2 regions of the Streptomyces sp. NPDC101191 genome follow, and region 2 is predicted to be linked to the other one. Evidence: predicted binding sites of a transcription regulator. Region 2 holds the regulator's gene; the other holds the start of a gene.
The links. The regulator HspR, encoded in region 2, represses chaperone genes until heat shock. The targets are predictions, from matches to a motif close to TTGAGNNNNNNNNNCTCAA.
Positions count from the first base shown of each region.

Region 1: the regulator HspR is predicted to act here: its motif matches at 10,019-10,037, upstream of lon (endopeptidase La).

Region 1 covers NZ_JBIWOU010000004.1:483,535-495,421, reverse strand. Annotated here, with positions in the region: gene ACIRQF_RS18815 (multifunctional oxoglutarate decarboxylase/oxoglutarate dehydrogenase thiamine pyrophosphate-binding subunit/dihydrolipoyllysine-residue succinyltransferase subunit) at 1-1,688, opposite strand, end outside; gene ACIRQF_RS18810 (ATP-binding protein) at 1,969-3,063, opposite strand; gene ACIRQF_RS18805 (response regulator transcription factor) at 3,108-3,842, opposite strand; gene ACIRQF_RS18800 (spermidine synthase) at 3,915-4,586, opposite strand; gene surE (5'/3'-nucleotidase SurE) at 4,692-5,759, opposite strand; gene ACIRQF_RS18790 (glycoside hydrolase family 3 protein) at 5,949-7,694, opposite strand; gene ACIRQF_RS18785 (TetR/AcrR family transcriptional regulator) at 7,857-8,507, shown strand; gene ACIRQF_RS18780 (hypothetical protein) at 8,717-9,247, opposite strand; gene ACIRQF_RS18775 (GNAT family N-acetyltransferase) at 9,294-9,929, opposite strand; gene lon (endopeptidase La) at 10,060-11,887, shown strand, end outside.
Region 2 covers NZ_JBIWOU010000003.1:272,692-284,578, forward strand. Annotated here, with positions in the region: gene ectB (diaminobutyrate--2-oxoglutarate transaminase) at 92-1,333, shown strand; gene ACIRQF_RS14395 (hypothetical protein) at 1,333-1,629, shown strand; gene ACIRQF_RS14400 (glycosyltransferase family 39 protein) at 1,811-2,938, shown strand; gene ACIRQF_RS14405 (YbjN domain-containing protein) at 2,939-3,478, opposite strand; gene clpB (ATP-dependent chaperone ClpB) at 3,652-6,243, opposite strand; gene ACIRQF_RS14415 (pyridoxamine 5'-phosphate oxidase family protein) at 6,377-6,790, shown strand; gene ACIRQF_RS14420 ((2Fe-2S)-binding protein) at 6,919-7,251, opposite strand; gene ACIRQF_RS14425 (hypothetical protein) at 7,248-7,499, opposite strand; gene ACIRQF_RS14430 (helix-turn-helix transcriptional regulator) at 7,633-8,613, shown strand; gene ACIRQF_RS14435 (hypothetical protein) at 8,610-9,086, shown strand; gene ACIRQF_RS14440 (heat shock protein transcriptional repressor HspR) at 9,183-9,632, opposite strand; gene dnaJ (molecular chaperone DnaJ) at 9,637-10,815, opposite strand; gene grpE (nucleotide exchange factor GrpE) at 10,846-11,487, opposite strand; gene dnaK (molecular chaperone DnaK) at 11,487-11,887, opposite strand, start outside.

The DNA.
Region 1 (11,887 bases), on a different contig from region 2:
CCCTCCAGCGAGAAGCGCTTCTGACCGACGTACTTGGTCTGCAGGAAGGTCTCGAAGGCCTCCGCCGCGTTCAGCCGGCGCAGGATGCGCAGCTGCTCCTCGCGCTCCACGCGCGCGTGGGGACGCTCCACGCGGTCCTGGATCCACTTGCGCTGCTTCGGGTCCTGGATGTGCATGAACTCGATGCCGGTGGTGCGGCAGTACGAGTCGCGGAGCACGCCGAGGATGTCGCGGAGCTTCATCATCGACTTGCCGGCGAAGCCGCCGACCGCGAACTCGCGCTCCAGGTCCCACAGGGTGAGGCCGTGCTCGGTGATGTCCAGGTCGGGGTGCTTGCGCTGCTTGTACTCCAGCGGGTCGGTGTCGGCCATGACGTGGCCGCGGACCCGGTAGGAGTGGATCAGCTCGAAGACGCGCGCGGCCTTGGTGACGTCGTCGTCGTGCGACGCGTCGATGTCCTTGAGCCAGCGGACCGGCTCGTAGGGGATGCGCAGCGACTTGAAGACGTCGTCGTAGAAGCCGTCCTCGCCGAGGAGGAGGTTGGCGACGATCCGCAGGAACTCGCCGGAGGCCGCGCCCTGGATGACCCGGTGGTCGTAGGTCGAGGTCAGGGTCATGACCTTGGAGATGCCCAGCTTGTTCAGGGTGTCCTGGGAGGTGCCCTGGAACTCGGCCGGGTAGTCCATGGAGCCGACGCCCATGATGACCGACTGTCCGGGCATCAGACGCGGCACGGAGTGGACGGTGCCGAGGCCGCCGGGGTTGGTCAGGGAGACCGTGACGCCGGTGAAGTCCTCCATCGTCAGCTTGCCGACGCGGGCGCGCTTGACGATGTCCTCGTAGGCCTGCCAGAACTCGAAGAAGTTCAGGGTCTCGGCCTTCTTGATGCCGGCGACGACGAGCTGGCGGTCGCCGTTGGGCTTCACCAGGTCGATCGCGAGGCCGAAGTTCACGTGCTCCGGCTTGACCAGGGTCGGCTTGCCGTCCTTCTCCGCGAAGGAGTGGTTCATCGTCGGCATGGCCTTGATCGCCTGCACCATCGCGTAGCCGATCAGGTGCGTGAAGGAGATCTTCCCGCCCCGGGCGCGCTTCAGGTGGTTGTTGATGACGATCCGGTTGTCGAAGAGCAGCTTCACCGGGACGGCGCGGACGGACGTGGCCGTCGGCATCTCCAGCGAGGCGTTCATGTTCTTCGCGACCGCGGCGGCGGGGCCGCGCAGGGTGATCAGCTCGGGACCCGCGGGGGCCTCCGCGGCCTTGGCCGGAGCCGGGGCGGCCGCGGCCGGAGCGGCCTTCACGGCGGCCGGAGCGGCGGCGGCGGGCTTCGCGGCGGGCGCCGGGGCCGTGGGGGCCGCGGCGGCGGGCTGCGCGGGGGCCGGAGCGGCCGGAGCCGGCACGGCGGCCGGAGCGGCAGGCGCGGCCTGTGCGGGGCCCGTCTGCGTCGCGGCGGGGGTGCTCTGCGTGCTCGGGGTGGTGGCGGCCGGGGCCGTGGGGGTCTCCCCGGCTCCGGGCTTGTAGTCGGCGAAGAAGTCCCACCAGGCACGATCGACCGAATTCGGGTCCTGGAGGTACTGCTGGTAGATCTCGTCGACGAGCCACTCATTGGCACCGAAGGCGGTTGCAGGGGACTTTCCCTGCCCGTCTTGGTCGGTCGGGGAGCTCGGGGTACTGGGGGACTGAGACGACACGGCGGCAACCGCCCTCTTCCGCTTCACAAGGTGATGGACAGCGGAAATAAAGGCTACGCCTCCCTGGCCGGGAGGTGCAGGCGGGGCAGTCCAACGTCGCGCAAGTCACACTTGACGCGGCGTTTCAGGGCTGTGAATGGCGGGAAACAAGCGTGGTTCCGCACCTGTGAGGGTACGGGGAACCGCGGCTACGGCCGGATTTGGCCGTACCCCTGACCACGTCCCGTGCGTCTGTCGTACAGGAACACGCAGAACGAGAGCTTCCGGTTCGAACCCTACGTCAATCGCGTGGAGGAAAGCTGCCCGGAAGAGTGAGTCTGATGCGGCAGCCGCGTGACGATTCGGCCACTCCGATGCGGCCGCCGTGCAGATCCACCGCCCAGCGCGCGATCGCCAGTCCCAGACCGGTCCCGCCGTCGCTGCCCGGGCCCTGCTGCGCCGGGACCGTGCCCCGGTTGAAGCGCTCGAAGACCTTGTGCCGCTCCGACTCCGGAATGCCCGGGCCCTCGTCCTCGACCTCGACCTCCAGCGAGTCCGGGGCCGGCCCGCGCCGGGCCCGCACCGTCACGCGCCCGTGCGGCGGCGAGTGCTTCACCGCGTTGTCGATGAGGTTCGCCATCACCTGGTGCAGCCGCTCCGCGTCGGCGTCCGCGGTCAGCTCGGGCGGCGAGACGTCCAGGTGCAGGTGGACGTCGGTGCGGTTGTGGAGACCGGAGGTGGAGGACAGTCCGCGCTGGGAGGCCGCCAGGTTCGCTTCCCGCAGAATTCCCGACAGGTACGGCCACACCTCGAAGCGGCGTCGCCGCAGCGTGACGACACCGTTGTCGAGCCGTGACAGGTCCAGCAGCGTCTCCACCAGCCGGCCGAGCCGCTCGGTCTGCTTCAGGGCCGTGCGCATCGTCTCCGGATCGGCCTCGGAGACCCCGTCGACGACGTTCTCCAGGACCGCGCGCAGGGCGGCGATCGGGGTGCGCAGCTCGTGCGAGACGTTGGCCACGAGCTCCTTGCGGTGCCGGTCCACCGCCTCCAGGTCGTCGGCCATGCGGTTGATCGTGGAGGCCAGGTCGCCCAGCTCGTCCCTGCGGTCCGCGCCGCGCACCCGGCGGCTGAAGTCGCCGCGCGAGATCGAGCCCGCCACCGTGTTCATCTCGTCCAGCGGGGCCGTCAGGGACTGCGCCACGAACTGGGTGATCAGGAGGGTCGCGATCATCGCGAAGATCGTGATGTACCGGAACTCGGTCGAGGTCCGGATCGCCACCAGGGCGAGACCCGAGGTCAGCAGGACCGCCCCGACGACCAGGGTGCCCAGCTTCGTCTTGATCGAGATCGCTATGCGGCGGCGGCGCCCCGGATGCCCGGGGCGGCCGGGCCGCACGGGGCGCGCGGGCCGCGCCGGCCGCTCTCCCGGCCCTCGCCGGCTCACGGCGCCGGGGTCTCCAGCGCGTATCCGACACCGTGGACCGTGCGGATCCGCTCGGCCCCGATCTTCCGGCGCAGCGCCTTGATGTGGCTGTCCACGGTCCGGGTGCCGGAGGCGTCCGCCCAGTCCCACACCTCGGCGAGCAGCTGCTCGCGCGAGAGCACCGCGCGCGGGGTGTTCGCCAGGCAGACGAGCAGGTCGAACTCGGTCGGCGTCAGGTGCACGTCCTCGGCCCTGACCCGGACCCGGCGCTGCGCGTGGTCGATCTCCAGTTCACCGAGCCGCAGGATGCCGCTGCGCGGGGTCACCGCCGCCAGCGCCGCCCGCTCCACCCGGCGCAGCAGCACGTGCACCCGGGCGGCCAGCTCGCGCATCGAGAACGGCTTCGTCATGTAGTCGTCGGCGCCCACGCCGAGGCCGACCAGCATGTCCGTCTCGTCGTCCCGTGCGGTGAGCATGAGGACCGGGACGGGCCGCTGGGCCTGCACCCGGCGGCAGACCTCCAGGCCGTCGAAGCCGGGGAGCATGATGTCGAGCACCATGAGGTCCGGCTGCCAGGCCTCGGCGGCGTCCACGGCGGCCGGGCCGTCGGTCGCGGTCTGCACGAGGAAGCCCTCGGCGCGCAACCGGGCGGAGATGGCGTCCACGATCGTCGCGTCGTCCTCGACGACGAGGACTCTGCGCTGGGCCCCCGGAGTCGCCGCACCCTGGTTCGTGGTGTGTGTCTGCTCCATTGCCCCGCCTCGCGTCGCCGATGTCGGTGCAGCAGCCTAGAGGCAGCGGCGCGGTCAAGGCTACGCAGTCGATCAGGAGGGCCGGACGGCGAGGTGGACCACATCGGGGACGCCCCGGGCAACCGGGATCTCTTCGGTCCGTACCCCGTTGAATCCGGCATTCCGCAACGACTCTTCGAAATCGGCGGACGGCTGCGCGGACCACACGGCGAGGATTCCGCCCGGGTTGAGCCGGGCCGCGCAGAGGCCCAAACCCTCGGTGGAATAAAGGGATTCGTTGTCCTCGGTGACCGTCCAGTCGGGCCCGTTGTCGATGTCCAGACAGAGCGCGTCGTAGGTGTCCGAGGTGGTGCGGAGGTACGCGAGGAGGTCCGTGTGCAGGATCACGGTGCGCGGGTCGGCGAGCGCGGCGCCCGAGATCGCCGCGAGCGGACCCGCGCGGTGCCACTCGATGATCGCGTCCTCACGCTCGGCGACGGCGATCGTGCCCCAGCGGGGGTCGGCGGCGGCGTGCGCGAGCGAGAAGCCCACGCCCAGACCGCCGATGAGCACGGAGGGGCGGGAGCGGTCGCCCGTCGGCAGCGCGCCCAGTGCGGCGTCGATCAGGAGACGTTCCGAGCGCCCGTCCGAGGTGTCCATCAGGAAGGTGCCGTTGGCAATGATCTCGAAGTGCGTGTCGCGCTGTCGCAGGACGACTTCTCCGTACGGACCCTCGCGGCGGTCGAGGGTGACGGGGCTTGACATGTCCACACTCCGCGGCTCGTCGGGTACACGCTGTCCCGGCCATCCTCGTCAAGGCGGGACGGCCGGGACAAACGTTTAACGCCCGCCCGGGCGGCGGGGTGCCGGTTACGGGCGCGGGGCGTCGTTCCGCACGTACAGCTCGACGCGGTGGAGCGCGCGGCGGGCGTCCACCGGGGTGCCGTAGGTGCGGTCCCAGGTGATCGGGGCGATCGTCACGTGCCCCTTGTCCAGGAGCCAGGTCGAGTCGGCGTCCGCCCGGCCCTCGGCGCACTCGCCCTCGCCGCTGCCGTCGAACGGGCACAGGCCGAGCGTGATGTCGAAGGAGTCGCTCGTGCCGCGCTGCGCGAACGCGTGGTAGGCGACGGCTCCGTCGCCGACCCGGGTCCACACCGGGGCCTTCGCCCGCTGCCCCGCGCTCACGTCCGGGTAGTCGACCTTGAGCGCGAAGGCGGGGGTGAGCAGCCCGCGCTGCCGCAGGTCGGCGACGAGGCGAGCTCCGAACTCGGCGTTCGCGCGGTAGTTCTCGCGGGGGAAGGACGTGTTCGTGGCGTCTCCGGAGGAGGAGAACGCGAGGGCCGGGACGCCCTGGTCGATCGCCGCCACGGCGGCGCCGACGGTGCCGGAGTCGTTGACGCTCGCCGCGACGTTCGGGCCCGAGTTGATGCCGGTGAGGACCAGGTCGGGGGCGTCCCGCCAGCCCGCCTTCGCTCTGAGGCCGCCGCGCAGTGCGAGCTTGACGGTGTCGGCGGGAGTGGCGCTCGGGGTGTCCTTGCCGCACGGGCCCGCGGACAGGCAGACCCCGTAGACGGCGCCTCCCGACGGGGCGGAGGAGCAGTCCCCCTCGTAGCCGGCGGGCAGTTCGGTGCGGCGCTGGGCGGTGACGACGCCGCCGTTGGTGACGGCGGTCCCCTTGCCCGACTGGACCTGCCAGGGGGCCATGACGACCACGTCGGCACCGGCGGCGCACATCGCGCGGCGCAGCTCGTAGAGGCCGAGGCCGTCGGAGTTGCCCGGCTTGGCGGCCTGCATGGAGTCGTCGTTGGAGATCAGCACCCGCAGGCCGGCGAGGGGCCTGGCGGCGGGGGCGCCGGGAGGTGCGGGCGTGGCGGCGTAGGCGGTGGCCCCGACGGCGACGAGGGCGGCTGCGGCGGACAGGGCGAGGTACTTGCGCATGGCGGTGCGCCCCTTTCATAGGCATGACACGTGAGGTGCTGCGGGTAGGGGTGATCCGGGGCCCTGCCCCCCACGGGAGGGCCCCGGATCGGTGCGGGGCGGCGTCAGGAGCCCCGCGGTCCGTGGTGAGCCGGCCGCACCGGCGAGACGTCACGGCCTCGCGCCGGTGTCGCGGTCAGGGGCGCGGCCTCACAGGTCCAGGCCGTGGCCGTACGGGAAGAGCGGGTTCTCGGTGTCGTTCGGGACGTCCGGCCGGGAGGCGGCCACCGCCGCCATCGAGCGCGGCAGCTCGAAGGGCAGCCGGCCCTCCGGCCTCGCCCGGCCGAAGGCCACGTCGAGGACGGCCTCGTCGCTCGCCCCGTAGTCGGCGATCAGCGCCGCCGCGTGCTCGGCGATCTCGGGGACGACCGCCGGGCGCTCCAGATTGACGCAGACCAGGGTCGGCGCCGCCTGGAGGAGGGTGAGGACGCGGGTGAGTTCCGGCTCCTCGAAGGCGAGCGAGCCCGAGTGGAAGAACGACTCGAACATGTTGTCGCGCTCTTCGTACGGGGTGCGCAGCCGCAGAATCGCCAGGTCGGCCCCGGCCGGGTCGGTCACCACGTCGCCGTACGCGGCCGCGACCACCGGGTCGACGTTCTCCACGTACAGCTTCGGGCGGTCCGCGAACGGCAGCGGACCCTTGGTGAGGACCGTCAGCGAGCGGCGCTGGGCGGCGGCGCCGAGGGCCGCGAAGTCGGCGCGGCCGACGGTCTCCGCGGCCTCGTCGGGGTCCACGCGGCGCCGCTCGTCGAACAGGCCGAGCACGAACTTCTCCCGCAGGAGCCGCCGTACGGACCCGTCGATCCGGGCCTCCGTGATCCGGCCGGAGCGGACCAGCTCGACGACCACCTCGGGGCACTGCTCGCCGCCGAACTGGTCGGCGCCCGCGTCCAGCGCCTTCGCCGTCCGCTCGGCCAGGCTCAGGTGCTCGACGCCCCAGGCGCGGGCCTCGTGCGGCTCGCCGAAGATCACCGAGTCGGTCAACAGGCCCCAGTCGGTGCAGACGATGCCGGTGAAGCCCAGCTCGTCACGGAGCAGGCCCTGGACGACGCCCCGGTTGAAGCCGAAGCCGACCTCCTCCCAGTCCGTGCCGATCGGCCGGCCGTAGTACGGCATCATCTGCGAGCAGCCCGCGGCGATGGCCGCTCTGAAGGGTTCCAGGTGGTAGTCGCGCATGCCGCCCGGATAGATCTGGTCCTTGCCGTGCGGGAAGTGCGGGTCCTCGCCGTCCTTCTGCGGGCCGCCGCCGGGGAAGTGCTTCACCATCGCGGCGACCGAGTCCGGGCCGAGCTCCGGGCCCTGGAGGCCGCGGACGTAGGCCTCGACGAGTTCGCTCGTGAGCCGCGCGTCGGAGCCGAAGGTGCCGGACTGGCGGGCCCAGCGGGGCTCGGTGGTCAGGTCGATCTGCGGGTGCAGCGCGGTACGGAAGCCCACCGAGAGGTACTCGCGGCGCACGGTGTCCGCGAAGCGGAAGACCAGCTCCGGGTCCCGGATCGCGGCGAGGCCGAGCGCCTCGGGCCAGGCGGAGAAGGCGCCGGCGTTGAAGGAGGCGCCGATGTTGTCGGTGAAGGCGTGCCGCGGGTCGGTGGAGAGCGAGACCGGGATGCCCAGCCGGGTGCCGGCGGCCATCTCCTGGACCGCGTTGTGCCACTCGGCCATCTCCCGGGCGCCGTAGCTGCCGAGCAGGTTGAAGTGGGTCAGCCCGCGCTCGACGACCAGCTCGGGGGTGGTGAAGGGCAGGAGCGAGCCGTCCGTCTCGGTGACCGGGGTGCCGTCCGGGTTCATCGTCAGCATGGAGTGGAAGAGCTGGCCGGCCTTCTCCTCCAGGGTCATGCGGGAGAGGAGGTCCTCGACGCGGTCGGGGACGGGGCGGGTGGGGTCCTGGTACGGGTGCACTGTCTGCCTCGCTCGAAGAGGGCGCCCTCGCCTGGGGAGGGTGCCGCGGTCGCCGCCGGGGCCACAGGCTAAGCGCGAAAACCGAGTGCCCACTAGGTTTGTGTGATGTGTCCTGGATCACATGCCGGGGGGCGTGGTCCAGGGCGGGACTAGGGTGGGCGCATGCCCGAGAAGAAGGTCCCCGCGAACCGCAAAAGCGCAGGCCGGGGCACGTACGCGGTCGGCGACGCACGGCGTCGGAAGATCCTCGACACGGCCGTCGAGCACTTCGGGCAGTGGGGTTTCCACGCCTCCTCGCTGGCCCGGATCGCGCACGACTGCGGCATCACCCAGGGCGGTCTGCTGCACCACTTCCGCAGCAAGGAGGACCTGCTGCTCTCGGTGCTCGAGCAGAGCGAGCAACACGACGTGGAGCGGCTCTTCAGCGAGGAGCCGGAGTCCTACGCCGCGTATCTGGACACCCTCGTCGCCCTGATCGGGGACAACACCCGGCGCCCCGGCATCGTGCGCATGTTCAACGTGCTCGTCGGCGAGTCCGGCAACCTCGGCCACCCCGCCCACCAGTACTTCAAGGAGCGCTACGCGCGCGTGCTGCGGCACACCGTCGACCTCCTGGAGGCCGCCGTCGCGCGCGGGGAGCTTCGCGCCGGCATCGACTGCCGGGCCGTCGGGTGCGAGCAGCTCGCCGTCATGGACGGGCTGCAGATCCAGTGGGCGCTCGACCCGGAGTCCATGGACATGCCCGGGCGGGTGGGGGACTTCCTGCGCCGCCAGTACGAGGAGATCAAGGCGCCCTCCGCCGCCGGGGCCTGAGGGGCCGCCGATCGGGCCCGATCGGCGGGTCGGGCCGAGGTCGGCCGGACGTGCCCTGCGCGAGGTCGGCCGGACCGGCGGGTCGGGCCGGGGTGTGCCGTACAGGCCGTGCGGGCCGGGGCGTGCCGGATCGGCCGTGCGGGCCGGGGTGTGCCGGATCGGCCGTGCGGGCCGGGGTGTGCCGGATCGGCCGTGCGGGCCGGCGGGCCTCAGGGTGAGGTGGGCGGATGCCCCTCGGGCAGGGCCTTGAACACCCGCTCCAGGGCGGCCGGCCGCTCCTCGCCGTCCTGGACGACCACGAGCCGCTGGGCGTACGTGACGTAGTACGTGAAGCCGTCGGCCACCGGGCTTCCGGTGGGACGGGCAGGCACCTTCGCGTAGGCCGGGTCCTCCAGGGCGGCGCGCAGCTCGGCGACCTGGGCTGCGGTCAGCCGGCCCGAGGTGGGCGGCCGGGTGCCCTTGCGCAGCGTGTAGGCACCGTCGTACTGCACGACCAGCTTGTTCCGGACTCCGGCGAGGCCGCCGTTCACGACGACCTCGACCAGGACCTCCTGGGGCGCCGGCTCGTCCGGGTGCCCGGCCGTCACCGTGGCCGTGGCGACGGGCGTCTGCCCGCTGGGCACCGGCGGGGAGCTGCTCCCCGGGGCGTCGGGGTCCGCCGCGGGGGCCTGGCTGCAGCCGGCCAGGGCGACGACCGCGGCAAGCACCGCCGCGACCCCGTACCGCTTGACGTGTTCCATGGGGTGAGCATGCCCGCACACCCGGCCCTCGCGCAGCCCGAACGCGTCAGCCCGTGCGCACGATCCCGGTGAGCGGGCCCCGGTGGTACCAGTCCAGGGAGTCGTAGAGCGCCATCCCGTCGGTGGTCGCCGCCAGGACGCCGGTCTCCGCGCCCGCCTGGGCGGCCGCCGCCTCCAGGGTCCGCATGACGTTGCCGCCGAGCCCGCGCCGGCGGTGGGCGGGGTCCGTCTCGATCTGGTCGGCGACGGCCGTGAGCCCGGTGGGCGCGATCTGCCCGCGGGCCGCGAGCGCGCCGTCGGGGGCGAGGATCCGGACCCTGATCACCCCGTCCCGGGTCTCGGTGGTCCGCGCGTAGCCCTCGGGCGGGGCGGGCCGGGCGGCGGGGTCGAGCTTCTTGGTCATCATGAACCCGGGGTCGTCCGGGACGGTCCACCCCTCGGTGATCCAGGGCGCGACCTCCTCGGGTGTCGCCATCACCTTGAGCCAGGCGTGCGGCTCGCGGATCTGCGCGCACAGCCGGCCCACGGACTCCGCGTCCGGGTGCGGCAGCACGTGCCGGAAGGGGTGCTTCGGCAGACCGACGTCGATCCGGTAGCCCCAGGGCTCGACCACGGCGGGCGGGGTGCCCCGGGAGACGGTCCAGCCGGCCACCCAGGCCGAAGTAATAGACGACATATCCATGGGGGTATTACAGCCCCCGTTTGCGCCCCGTGGGGGGCTGATCGCTCAGAGCGAACACCCGTCGGGGAACAATCAGCGGCTCACATGCATTGAGTCGGCATAGCTCAACTTGACTGCCGAAGGGGAGATCATGGCTTCTGAGTCCATGGCGTCCGCGCCGCTCACACTGCCTGTGCTGCCGCTCGACGACGAGGTCGTGCTGCCCGGCATGGTGGTGCCGCTCGACCTGTCCGACAACGACGTGCGGGCCGCGGTCGAGGCCGCACAGGCCGCCGCGCGAAACGGGAACGGGAAGCCGCTCGTGCTGCTCGTGCCCCGGGTGGACGGCACGTACGCCGGGACCGGTGCGCTCGGCACCGTCGAGCAGGTCGGCCGACTGTCCGACGGCGACCCCGGCGCGCTCATCCGCGGCCGCGGCCGCGTACGCATCGGTGCCGGTACGACGGGGCCCGGCGGGGCCCTGTGGGTCGAGGGCACCGTCGTCGAGGAGACCCTGCCCGACCCGCTGCCCGGCTCCGTGGCCGAACTGGTCAAGGAGTACAAGGCGCTGGCCACCAGCTGGCTGAAGAAGCGCGGCGCCTGGCAGGTCGTCGACCGCGTCCAGCAGATCGAGGGCGTCGGAGCCCTCGCCGACAACTCCGGCTACTCGCCCTTCCTCACCGTCGAGCAGAAGGTCGAACTCCTGGAGACCGCCGACCCGGTCGCCCGCCTCAAGCTCGCCACCGCGCAGCTGCGCGAGCACCTGGCCGAGCAGGACGTCGCCGAGACCATCGCCAAGGACGTCCAGGAGGGCGTCGACAAGCAGCAGCGCGAGTTCCTGCTGAGGCGTCAGCTGGAGGCCGTGCGCAAGGAGCTGCGCGAGCTCAACGGCAAGTCCGGCGACGACACGGCCGGCGAGTCCGACGACTACCGCGCCCGCGTCGAGGCCGCCGACCTGCCCGAGAAGGTCCGCGAGGCGGCCCTCAAGGAGGTCGAGAAGCTGGAGCGGTCGAGCGACCAGTCGCCCGAGGGCTCCTGGATCCGCACCTGGCTCGACACCGTGCTCGAACTCCCCTGGAACGAGCGCACCGAGGACTCCTACGACATCCAGGCCGCCAAGGCGGTCCTGGACGCCGAGCACGCCGGTCTGGAGGACGTGAAGGAGCGGATCACCGAGTACCTGGCGGTGCGCAAGCGCCGGGCCGACCGCGGCCTCGGCGTCGTCGGCGGCCGACGCGGCGGCGCCGTGCTGGCCCTCGTGGGCCCGCCCGGCGTCGGCAAGACCTCCCTCGGCGAGTCCGTCGCCCACGCGATGGGGCGCACGTTCGTCCGGGTCGCGCTGGGCGGCGTACGGGACGAGGCCGAGATCCGCGGCCACCGGCGCACGTACGTCGGCGCGCTGCCCGGCCGGATCGTCCGCGCGATCAAGGAGGCCGGGTCCATGAACCCGGTGGTCCTGCTCGACGAGATCGACAAGGTCGGCTCCGACTTCCGGGGCGACCCGGCGGCGGCGCTCCTGGAGGTCCTCGACCCGGCGCAGAACCACACCTTCCGCGACCACTACCTGGAGGTCGAACTCGACCTGAGCGACGTGGTCTTCCTCGCGACGGCGAACGTCCTCGAGGCCATCCCCGAGGCCCTTCTCGACCGCATGGAGCTGGTCCGGCTCGACGGTTACACCGAGGACGAGAAGGTCGTCATCGGCCGAGACCACCTGCTGCCCCGGCAGCTGGAGCGGGCCGGCCTGGTGGAGGGCGAGGTCGTCCTGGAGGAGTCGGCCCTGCGCAGGCTCGCCGGCGAGTACACCCGGGAGGCCGGCGTCCGGAACCTGGAGCGGTCCATCGCCCGGCTGCTGCGCAAGGTCACCGCGCAGCACGAACTGGGCGAACGGGAGCTGCCGTTCGCGGTCGGCGCCGACGACCTGCGCGGACTGATCGGGCGCCCGCACCACGTGCCCGAGTCGGCCCAGGACCCGGCCG
Region 2 (11,887 bases):
CCACCTTGCGCGACGGCCTCCCTCCTTGCATTGCGGATCGGCGTCGTGCCACGATCCCGCCACCGATAGCCGCACTCCAGGGGGAGGGTTCATGAGTATCGTCGAAGAGCTCGAATCGGAAGTACGGAGCTATTGCCGAACGTGGCCGACGGAATTCAAGGAGGCCCACGGGGCCATTCTCACCGATACTTCCGGGCGGGAATTCATCGATTTCTTCTCGGGCGCCGGAACCCTGAATTACGGGCATAACAACGACCTGCTCAAGCAGCCGTTGATCGACTATCTGACCAGCAACGGGGTGACCCACGGCCTGGACATGACGACCTCCGCGAAGACGGAATTCCTGGAGGTCTTCAGGAGCCGGATCCTCACCCCGCGCGGGCTGCCCCACAAGGTCCAGTTCCCCGGCCCGACCGGCACCAACGCCGTCGAGGCGGCGCTGAAGCTCGTCCGCAAGGTCTCCGGCCGGCCGAACGTCGTGGCCTTCACCAACGCCTTCCACGGCATGAGCCTGGGCTCCCTGGCGCTCACCGGGAACGCGGACAAGCGGGCGGGCGCGGGCGTGCCGCTCGACCACGTGCTGCGGGTGCCGTACGACGGCTTCGACCCCGACGTGGACGGGCTCGCCCTGCTCGACCGCATGCTCTCCGACGGTGGCAGCGGCCTCGACCGGCCCGGCGCGGTGGTCGTGGAGACCGTGCAGGGCGAGGGCGGCGTCAACGTGGCCCGGGTGGAATGGCTCCAGGAGCTGTCCGACCTGTGCCGCCGCCACGAACTGCTGCTCGTCGTCGACGACGTCCAGATGGGCTGCGGACGCACCGGCGCCTTCTTCAGCTTCGAGGAGGCGGGCATCGTCCCGGACGTCATCTGCCTCTCCAAGTCGATCAGCGGCTACGGACTGCCGATGGCGCTCGTCCTGCTCCGGCCGGAGCTCGACGTCTGGCGCCCGGGCGAGCACAACGGCACCTTCCGGGGCAACAACCTGGCCTTCGTCACCGGCGCCGCCGCGCTGCGCGCGTACTGGAGCGACAGCACCCTGGAGAAGTCCACCGGCGACCTCGCCGACCAGGTCCGCGAGCGCCTGACCCGCCTCGCCGGCTCCGTCGGCGCCGATGTCTCCGTGCGCGGCCGCGGCCTCGTCCAGGGCCTGCGCTTCGCCCACGCCCCGACGGCCGCGGCGGTCGGCCGGCGCGCCTTCGAGCTGGGCCTCCTCGTCGAGACCTCCGGCCCCCGGGACGAGGTGCTGAAGCTCCTGCCGCCGCTCACCGTCGACGGGGCGCGCCTCGACGCGGGCCTCACCGTGCTGGAGCGCGCCGTCCGGGAGCTGGCCTAGTGGAGACGGCGAAGCGCGAGGTGACCGCCGAGACGGAGCCCGCCACCCGCACCGGAGCCCCCGAGCCCGCACCCGACGACGGGCGGGGCCGGCTGGTCGACCTGGACACGCAGATCATCGACCTGGTCCGCCGCCGCGCCGCCGAGCAGCGGCGGTTCGTCGCCGCGCGGCGCGCCGTCGGGCGCCCGGCCACGGATCTGGCCTGGGAGAACGCGGTGGTCCTGCGCTACGGGGAGGAGCTGCGCCGCCCCGGGGTGAGACTGGCGCTGCTGCTCCTGGAGATGGGCCGGGGCTGACCCGGAGGGGTTGTCCCCCGAGCGGACCAGGGGGCGCGCGGCGTGCCCGTCCCCCGGACGGGCCGATCGTCCGGTAAACCGATTTGTCGAGTCACGATCGGTTTGTCCGTGCGCACGGAGGTGCCCCCTGTCCGCCGAGACCCTCGACCGCCCGGCATCCGCCGTCGCCCCCGCCCGGCGGGTGCCCCGCTGGCGGGCCTCGCTGCAGCGTGCCGCACCCGCCCTCGGGCTCTTCGCCGCCGCGCGGCTCACCGGGGTCCTGGTGCTCGCGCTGTGGGCCTGGCACGTCGGGCGCTCGCCGAGGGCGCTGCTCGCCAAGTCCTGGGACTCCCTCTGGTACACCGGGATCGCGGCGAACGGCTACGGCCGCACGCTGTTCTGGCCCGACGGGGTGGTCCAGTCCGACCTGGCCTTCTTCCCGCTCTATCCCGGGCTCGTCCGGGCCGTCACGGCCGTGCTGCCCGTCACCGGCGGCACAGCCGGACTGCTGCTGTCCTGGCTCGCCGCCGGGGCCGCGGCCTGGGGGATCTACCTGGTCGCGGAGCGCCTGTGCGGCCGGCCCACCGCCGTCGTCACGGTGCTGCTGTGGGGCCTGCTCCCCCACTCGATCGTGCTGTCCATGGCGTACACCGAACCCCTCATGACCGCCTTCGCGGCCTGGGCGCTGTACGCGCTGCTGACCCGCCGATGGCTGTGGGCGGGCGGCCTCGCCGCACTGGCCGGGCTCTCCCGGCCCAACGGCGTCGCCATCGCCGCCGCCGTCCTCGCCGCCGCGGCCCTGGCGCTGTGGCGGGCCCGGGGCCGGGTCGCCTGGCCGGTGTGGGCCGGGGCCGCGTGCGCGCCGGTCGGCTGGCTCTCGTACCTGCTGTGGGTCGGCGCCCGGCGGGGCGATCTGCTCGGCGGCTACTTCGCCGTCCAGGACGGCTGGACCTCCCGCTTCGACTTCGGGCGGGGCACGCTGCGCTTCGTGCGGGACATGCTGAAGGGCCCGACCCAGTTCGGCTTCGCGATGGCCCTGGTCATCACGGCGGCCGGGGTACTGCTGTTCGCCCTGCTCACGCTCGTCGAGCGCCCGCCGCTGCCGGTGCTCGTCTACACGGGCGTGCTCGTACTCATCACGGTCGGCGGCTCCGGCTTCTTCGAGTCGAAGCCACGGTTCCTGCTGCCGGCCTTCCCCCTCCTGCTGCCGCTGGCCGGCGCCATGACGAGAGCCCGGCCGGGCGCCGCGATCGTGGTGATCGCGGGCCTGGCCGGGCTCTCGTTCGGCTACGCGCCGTACGCGCTGACACTCGCGCGCATGGCTCTGTGACTACTCGGAGTCGGCCTCGCCGGAGTCCTTGCCCTCCGGCGACTCCAGACCGAACTGCTCGACGAGCCACTTGTCGAACTCGATCGACGCGCGGACCCAGCTGACGGTGGAGGACACGAAGTGCTCCAGCGACACACCGGTGCCGATCAGCATCTGCGCCTCACCGATGAGTCGGAGGGTGGCGGAGCCGTCCTCCTCCTCGTGCAGGTGGGTGTAGACCTTGGGCCACAGGGTGCGGCGGTTCCAGTCGTCGATCGCGTCGAGGATGCGGGCGCGGTCGTCGGCGGCGTGCGGGCGGTCGTAGAACGTGCGGACCGAGAAGACCTGCTGCTCGCCCTCGCCACGGAACATGAAGTACGTGCGGAATTCCTCCCACGGCGCCGCGAGGTCACCCTCGTCGTCGACGACGTACTTCAGCTCCATCTGGTCGAGAAGCTGCTTGACGAGGTCCTGGTCGGGAACGACGGGGCCCGCCGGTCCTCCGGCCTGCGGCTGGGGCTGAGCCCCGAAGTTAGGAATCGAGGACGGGTCGATGCTCACCGGGTTTTCCCTTCGTACGGATGCCCGCCATCCTCCCCCATGCCAGGCGGTACGTGGCAAGTCCTCACGGCACGATCAGCTCGTGGCTGACACGATCTCGCCCCATGGAGGGAACCGGAGGAGCGCTCGCGGCACCGGATCCGGCTCTCCATGGGGCTGATCACGCCGACCGGCTACTGGGCCCGGCCCACGATCAGGCCGTCCTCGAACCGGTCCACCCGGACCGTGTCGCCGTCGCGCACCTCGCCCGCCAGGATCTCCTTCGCCAGGCGGTCGCCGATGGCGGTCTGGATCAGGCGGCGCAGCGGGCGGGCGCCGTAGGCCGGATCGTTGCCCTCCTCCGCGAGCCAGGCCAGTGCCTCGGGCGTGACGTCCAGGGTGAGGCGGCGGTCGGCGAGGCGGCGGGCCAGACGGTCGATCTGGAGCCGCGCGATGCGCGCCAGCTCGTCCTTCTCCAGCGCGGAGAACACGACGATCTCGTCCAGACGGTTCAGGAACTCCGGCTTGAAGCTCGCCCGGACGACCTCCAGGACCTGCTCCCGCTTCTCCCCCTCACCGGTCAGCGGGTCCATGAGGAACTGGCTGCCCAGGTTCGAGGTGAGGATCAGGATCGTGTTGCGGAAGTCGACCGTGCGGCCCTGGCCGTCCGTGAGCCGGCCGTCGTCGAGGACCTGGAGCAGGATGTCGAAGACCTCGGGGTGGGCCTTCTCCACCTCGTCCAGGAGCACGACCGAGTACGGGCGCCGCCGTACGGCCTCGGTGAGCTGGCCGCCCTCCTCGTAGCCGACGTAGCCGGGAGGCGCGCCGACCAGACGGGCGACGGAGTGCTTCTCCGAGTACTCCGACATGTCGATGCGGACCATCGCCCGCTCGTCGTCGAAGAGGAAGTCCGCGAGCGCCTTCGCCAGCTCGGTCTTGCCCACGCCGGTCGGGCCGAGGAAGAGGAAGGAGCCGGTCGGCCGGTCCGGGTCGGCGATGCCGGCGCGGGTGCGGCGCACCGCGTCGGAGACCGCGCGGACGGCCTCGCTCTGGCCGATCAGACGCCGCCCGAGCTCGTCCTCCATGCGCAGCAGCTTCTGCGTCTCGCCCTCCAGGAGACGGCCCGCGGGGATGCCGGTCCAGGCGCCCACGACGTCGGCGATGTCGTCCGGGCCGACCTCCTCCTTGACCATCGTGTCCTTCGCGGCCTCCTGCTGGGCCTCCGCCTCGCTCGCGGCCGCCAGCTCGCGCTCCAGGGCCGGGATCTCCCCGTAGAGCAGCTTGGAGGCGGTGTCGAAGTCGCCGTCGCGCTGGGCGCGCTCGGCGCGCCCCCGCAGCTCGTCGAGCTGCTCCTTGAGCTCGCCGACCCGGTTGAGGGACTGCTTCTCCTTCTCCCAGCGGGCGGTGAGGCCGCGCAGCTCCTCCTCGCGGTCCGCGAGGTCGCGGCGCAGCTTCTCCAGGCGCTGCAGGCTCGCCTCGTCGGTCTCCTTGGAGAGGGCGAGCTCCTCCATCTTGAGCCGGTCGACGGAGCGCTGGAGCTCGTCGATCTCGACGGGCGACGAGTCGATCTCCATGCGCAGCCGGGAGGCGGCCTCGTCGACCAGGTCGATGGCCTTGTCCGGCAGGAACCGGGAGGTGATGTAGCGGTCGGAGAGGGCCGCCGCGGCGACGAGGGCGGAGTCGGCGATCTGGACCTTGTGGTGGGCCTCGTAGCGCCCCTTGAGCCCGCGCAGGATGGCGACGGTGTCCTCGACGGACGGCTCGGCGACCAGGACCTGCTGGAAGCGGCGCTCCAGGGCGGGGTCCTTCTCGATCCGCTCGCGGTACTCGTCGAGCGTCGTGGCGCCGACCATGCGCAGCTCGCCGCGGGCCAGCATCGGCTTGAGCATGTTGCCGGCGTCCATGGCGGAGTCGCCGCCGGCGCCCGCCCCGACGACGGTGTGCAGCTCGTCGATGAAGGTGATGACCTGGCCTTCGCTCTCCTTGATCTCGGAGAGGACGGTCTTCAGGCGCTCCTCGAACTCGCCCCGGTACTTGGCGCCCGCGACCATCGCGCCGAGGTCGAGGGAGACCAGGCGCTTGTCGCGCAGCGACTCGGGGACGTCGCCCTTCACGATCCGCTGGGCGAGGCCCTCGACGACCGCGGTCTTGCCGACGCCGGGCTCGCCGATGAGGACCGGGTTGTTCTTCGTGCGGCGGGAGAGGACCTGGACGACGCGCCGGATCTCGTGGTCGCGGCCGATGACCGGGTCGAGCTTGCCCTCGCGGGCGGCGGCGGTGAAGTCGGTGCCGAACTTCTCCAGGGCCTTGTACGAGCCCTCGGGGTCGGCGCTGGTCACCCGGCGGCTGCCGCGGGCCTTCTCGAAGGCCGCCTGGAGTTTGCGGGCGTCGGCGCCCTGCCGGTCGAGGAGCTCGCCGGCCCGGCCGCCCTTGGCGGCGATGCCGATGAGCAGGTGCTCGGTGGAGAGGAACTCGTCCCCGAGCTTCCTGGCGCGCTCGTCGGCGTCGGCGATGACGGCGAGCAGCTCGCGGTTGGGCTGCGGGGGCGCGACCGTGGACCCGGTGACGCTGGGCAGGGCGGCGATGAGCCGCTCCGCGCCGGAGCGCACGACGGCCTGGTCGGCCTCGACGGCGGCGAGCAGGTCGGTGATGTTCTCGTTGTCCTGACCCGCGAGCAGGGCGAGCAGGAGATGCGCGGGGGTCAGATCGGCGTGCCCCTCGGACACGGCGCGGCTGCTGGCCGCGTTCAGCGCGTCCCGGCTCCTGTTGGTCAGTTCGGCGTCCACGTGCGGGGTCTCCTCCTGGTTCTCGACTGCTGCGGGGACTCTTCCCCTCCTATGACTCATCCAACGTACACAAAGTTGAGCCTATTCCGCTCAAGGTACCGAAGGGAGTCCTTCCCGGAGTAGTTTCCGGAGCATGGCCATCGACCCGAGCAAGCCCAGTGACACGTACCTCGCCTTCTGGCGCGAGTACCACATGTGCACCCTGACCACGCCCCGCCCGGACGGCACGCCGCACGTGGTGGCGGTCGGCGTCACGTACGACCCCGAGGGCGGCGAGAAGGGCATCGCCCGGGTCATCACGAACAAGCACAGCCGCAAGGTCGCCAACGTCCTGGCGGCGGGCCCGGAGGGCGCGAGGGTCGCGGTCTGCCAGGTGGACAAGGGCCGCTGGGCCACGCTGGAGGGCGTGGCGCGGGTCCGCACCGAGGCGGAGACGGTCGCGGACGCGGTGGACCGCTACGCGGCGCGCTACGGCCGGGTCCCGACGCCGAACCCGGACCGGGTCGTGATCGAGATCGCCCTGACGCGCGCGATGGGCCGGGCGTAGTCGGCACGGGGGCCGGCCGCCGGCGCGTCCGGACGCGGACGCACAGCGGCGCCATCGCGTTTCAGGTCCGCGATGGCGCCGCTGTGTGGGGGAAGCACCTGAACGATCTACAACGACGGGGGAATCGTTCAGGCGCTGCGGGGGGTGGCGGTGATGGTCTCGGTGTCGACCAGGTGGGGTTCGACCAGTTGGTGGTCGCGCTGGTCGAGATTGACGAAGATCATGCCGTACCTGATGGCACAGCGGACGGGCTGCGGGGCGCCGCGTGGGCGGCGAAGACACCGGTAGGCGCGAATGTCCTCGTCGTCTTCGCGGACGACGACGATCGGCTCTCCGAAGAGGGTGACCATCAACGACTCGCCACGGCGCGGCACCGCGGTGACGAGGTCGATGAAGTGCCACCCGGACCGGTAGGCGCTCGCCATCTCCCGTCGGAAACGAGGATCTTCGGGAACCGTCATGCCCTCACGGACTCCCATCCAGGATCGGAGGCCGGTGCGACACCCCAGCCGGGATCGGCGGCGGCCAGGACGAGACCCCAGCCCGGGTCGGCGGCCTCGGCACCGGGGGCAAGACCCCAGCCCGGGTCGGCGTTCACGACCCTCGTCTGCGAACCCCACCCCGGGTCCTCGGTTGCCGTGACCGCTCCCACAGCGGCAGCAGCCATCAGTGCGACACCGGCTACGGTGCGTATGAGCTTCTTGGACATGACCGAGCAACCTCACTTGAAGGTGTGTAACAACCTGCTCCCCCGCAAGTCACGACGATGGCTCACTCATCCCGTTTCCACCACTCGCTCAATGCATCATGTTCCTGTAATGCAAAAGCCTGGGGGTGTACGTATGCGAAGAGAACCTGAGAAAGCGGGACATTCTCACACGCACGCAGACCTGTGCGAAGCGGGCACACGCCTCTATGCCGAAGCGCTGCGATCAGGCCGGATCGCCCGCTCGGACATCGGGTCGGCCCCCTGCCTCATGGACCTCGACCTGCTGCGTCCCGACCCCGACGACGCCGAATGGCTGCGCCCCGTGGCCCCTTCGGCCGCGCTGGCCCGGCTGCTCCTTCCCATAGAGAAGGAGATCCAGGAGCGCAGGCGCCTGACCGTCTCCCTCTCCGACGCTTTCGAGCCGTTCATGGCCCTCGGCGCACGCGACCCCTCGATGACCCACGCCATCACGGTCCTCGAAGGCCTCGACCGCATCAACGCCAGCCTGGACCGCGCCGTCGAGGAGTGCACCTCGGAACTGCTCACCGTACAACCGGGGAAGGGCCGCAGCGCCCACACGTTCGGCGAAGCCCTGCGCCGGGTCCGGCCGTTGCTCGGCAAGGGCATCAAGATGCGCACGCTCTACCAGCACACGGCGCGCCACCAGCCCATCACCCTGGCCTACTTGGAGCGCATCGGCCCCGAGGTCGAGGTCCGCACGCTGGAAGAGATCATCGACCGGCTCATCATCGTCGACCGCAAGGTCGCCTTCGTGCCGGCCAGCCGCGACCGCACCATAGCGCTCGAACTGCGCCACCAGGGCCTCGTCGAGTACCTCGGCGGCGTCTTCGACCAGTTCTGGCTCCAGGCCACACCGCTGGACGCCCCCGTGACCTACGAGCCGATGCTCAGCGGCATCAGCGGCGTGCAGCGCTCCATCGCCAAGCTCCTCGTCGAGGGGCACGTCGACGAGGCCATCGCCCGCCGCCTCGGCATGAACGTCCGCACCTGCCGTGCCCACATCGCCAAGCTCGCCGCCGCCCTCGGCAGCGGCAGCCGCGCCCAGTTGGGCTATCTCATCGCCCGCTCCGGCATCCTCGAACGGGACGAATGACCGACGTGTACGTCCGGATCCACCTCGACACCCCTGCCGGCGCCCTCCGGGTCGACGGCCACGGCCTGCCCTCCGTGGAGCTCGTACGGGCCCCCGAGAGCGCCGCCGACCGCCACACGCCCATCGGCACCCGCGACGCCGCGCTGCTCGCGCTCACCGTCGACGGGCGCCCGGCCGGACTCCGCCCCGCCAGGGGCCGCCTCTCACGCCGCTCGTACCGCGTCGACGCGACCGTGGACGGGCGGCGCTACCGCCTCGTGCCCTGCTCGTACGGCGAGAGCCGGCTCACCCGGGACGGGCGGCGTCTCGGCACCCTGGAGTCGGCCGGCGACGGCCGCGTCGACGCCGGCTGGGAGCCGGACGCGGACGCGCTCGACCAGGCCCTCGGGACCGCCCTCGCCGCCGGCTTCGGCACCGGGGCGCAGCCCTGGTGGCACACGGCCGTCGAGATCGTCTCCGAACTCCTGCCGTGACGCCCGCCCGTGAACGCGACGAGGCCCCCTCCGGAGAGGGGGCCTCGTGCGCGAAGGGAGCCACGTGCGAGAAGGGAGCCGCGTGCGAAGAGGAAGCTATTCGCCGCGCTTGTGCCCCGGCCGCCACACCACCAGGGCACTCGCCTGCTGCACGTCCGTGTAAGGGACCAGGTCGCGCCGGTAGGAGGCGTGTACCTGGGCCTCGCGCTGACGCATCGCCACCGCCGCGCCCTCGACGGCCGTCGACAGCTCGGCCACCCGGGCCTGGAGGGCCGCCACCTGGTTCTCCAGTTCGATGATGCGCTTGATGCCGGCCAGGTTGATGCCCTCGTCCTGCGACAGCTGCTGCACCTGCCGGAGCAGCTCGATGTCACGGGCCGAGTAGCGGCGGCCCCGCCCGGCCGTGCGGTCCGGGGAGACCAGGCCGAGGCGGTCGTACTGACGCAGCGTCTGGGGATGCAGACCGGAGAGCTGAGCCGCCACCGAGATGACGTACACCGGCGTCTCGTCGGTCAGCTGGTAGGGATTACGGCGGCGGCCTTCCATCTCCTCAAGCTCCCTTCGCGGCCTGGAACAGCTCTGCCCTGGGGTCCTCGCCCGTCGTGGCCTCGCGGTACGTCTCCAGGGCCTCGCGGGCCTTGTCGTCCAGTTCCTTCGGCACCGCGACCTCCACCGTGATCAGCAGGTCGCCGCGGGTGCCGTCCTTGCGGACCGCGCCCTTGCCGCGGGCCCGCATGGTGCGCCCGTTGGGAGTACCCGCGGGCAGCTTCAGCGTCACCGCGGGGCCGCCCAGGGTCGGCACCTTGATCTCGCCGCCGAGCGCCGCCTCGTCGAACGTGACGGGCACCGTGACGGTGAGGTTGTCGTCCTTGCGGCCGAACACCGGGTGCGCGTCGACGTGCACGACGACGTACAGGTCGCCGTGCGGCCCACCGCGCTCGCCCGGAGCGCCCTTGCCGCGCAGCCGGATCTTCTGCTTGTCGCTGACGCCCGCCGGGATGCGGACCTGCATGGTGCGGGAGGACTTGGCCCGCCCGCTGCCCTTGCAGACCTCGCAGGGGGTCTCGGCGATCAGGCCGCGGCCCTTGCAGTCCACGCACGGGTCGGTCAGCGAGAAGCCGCCGCCGCTGCCGCGCGAGACCTGCCCGGTGCCGACACAGGTCGGGCACACCCGCGGGGTGCCGTTCTTGTCGCCGGTGCCCGAACACGCCTTGCAGGGCTGCTGGCTGGACATCCGCAGCGGCACCGTGGCGCCCTCGATGGCCTCGGTGAAGCTGAGCGTCACCTCGGACTCGATGTCCTGGCCGCGGCGCGGCTGCGTACGGGTGCCCGCACCGCCCGCGCCCCGGTTGAACAGGCCGCCGAAGACGTCACCGATACCGCCGCCGAAGCCGCCGGCGCTCCCGGCCCCGCCCTGGGCGCCCCCGAAGAGGTCGCCGAGGTCGAAGTTGAAGGAGCCGCCGCCCGGGCCGCCGGCCCGGAAGCCGCCGTTGCCGAACAGGGCACGGGCGTCGTCGTACTCCTTGCGCTTCTTCGGGTCACCGAGGATGTCGTTGGCCTCGGAGATCTCCTTGAAGCGCGCCTCCGCCTTGGTGTCGCCCTTGTTGGCGTCCGGGTGGTTCTCGCGGGCGAGCTTCCGGTACGCCTTCTTGATCTCGGCGTCGGTGGCGTCCTTGGGGACGCCGAGAACCTTGTAGTAGTCCTTCTCGACGAAGTCCTTCGTGCTCATCGACGTCCCTCCTCTCGGACGATCGTCGCGCTAGCCCTCGTCGGGGCCACCGCTCTCCTCGTCGGCCTTCTTCTCTTCCTTGGCGGCCGGAGCCGCGCCCGGCTGGGGCTCGGCGACGGCCACCCGCGCGGGGCGGATGGTCCGCTCGCCGATCCGGTACCCCGGCTGCAGGATCGCCACGCAGGTCGTCTCGGTGACGTCCGGCGCGTACGAGTGCATCAGGGCCTCGTGGATCGTCGGGTCGAAGGGCTCGCCCTCCTTGCCGAACTGCTGCAGACCCATCTTGGCGGCGACGGTCTCCAGCGACTCGGCGACCGACTTGAAGCCGCCCACGAGCTCGCCGTGCTCCCGGGCCCGGCCGATGTCGTCGAGCACGGGCAGGAGCTCGGTCAGGAGGCTCGCGACGGCGATCTCCTTGACCGTGACCCGGTCCCGCTCCACACGGCGGCGGTAGTTCTGGTACTCGGCCTGGAGCCGCTGGAGGTCCGCGGTGCGCTCGGAGAGCGCGGTGCGGGTCTGGTCCAGCTGGGCCAGCAGAGCTACGTCCGTAGCGTCCCCGGCCGGGGCCGCCCCCTCCGCCTTGTCGGCGGAGTCGGCGGCCTCGGTCTCCTCGGGCGTGCCGTCGGCGGGGACGTCGGGCTTCTCCTCGAAGCCCGGGGTCTCCTCCGACATCAGGCAGCGCCGCCCTTCGGCTTGTCCTCGTCGACGATCTCGGCGTCGACGACGTCGTCGTCCTGGGCCTGGGCCTGGCCGGCGTCGGCGCCACCCGCGGCCTGGGCGGCCTGGGCGTCGGCGTACATGGCCTGGCCGAGCTTCTGGGAGACGGCCGCGACCTTCTCGGTGGCCGTGCGGATCTCCGCGGTGTCCTCGCCCTTGAGCTTCTCCTTCAGCTCGGCGACGGCGGTCTCGACCTCGGTCTTGACCTCACCGGGGACCTTGTCCTCGTTGTCCTTGAGGAACTTCTCCGTCTGGTAGACGAGCTGCTCGCCCTGGTTGCGGGACTCGGCGGCCTCGCGGCGGCGGTGGTCCTCCTCCGCGTACTGCTCGGCCTCCTGGCGCATCCGGTCGACCT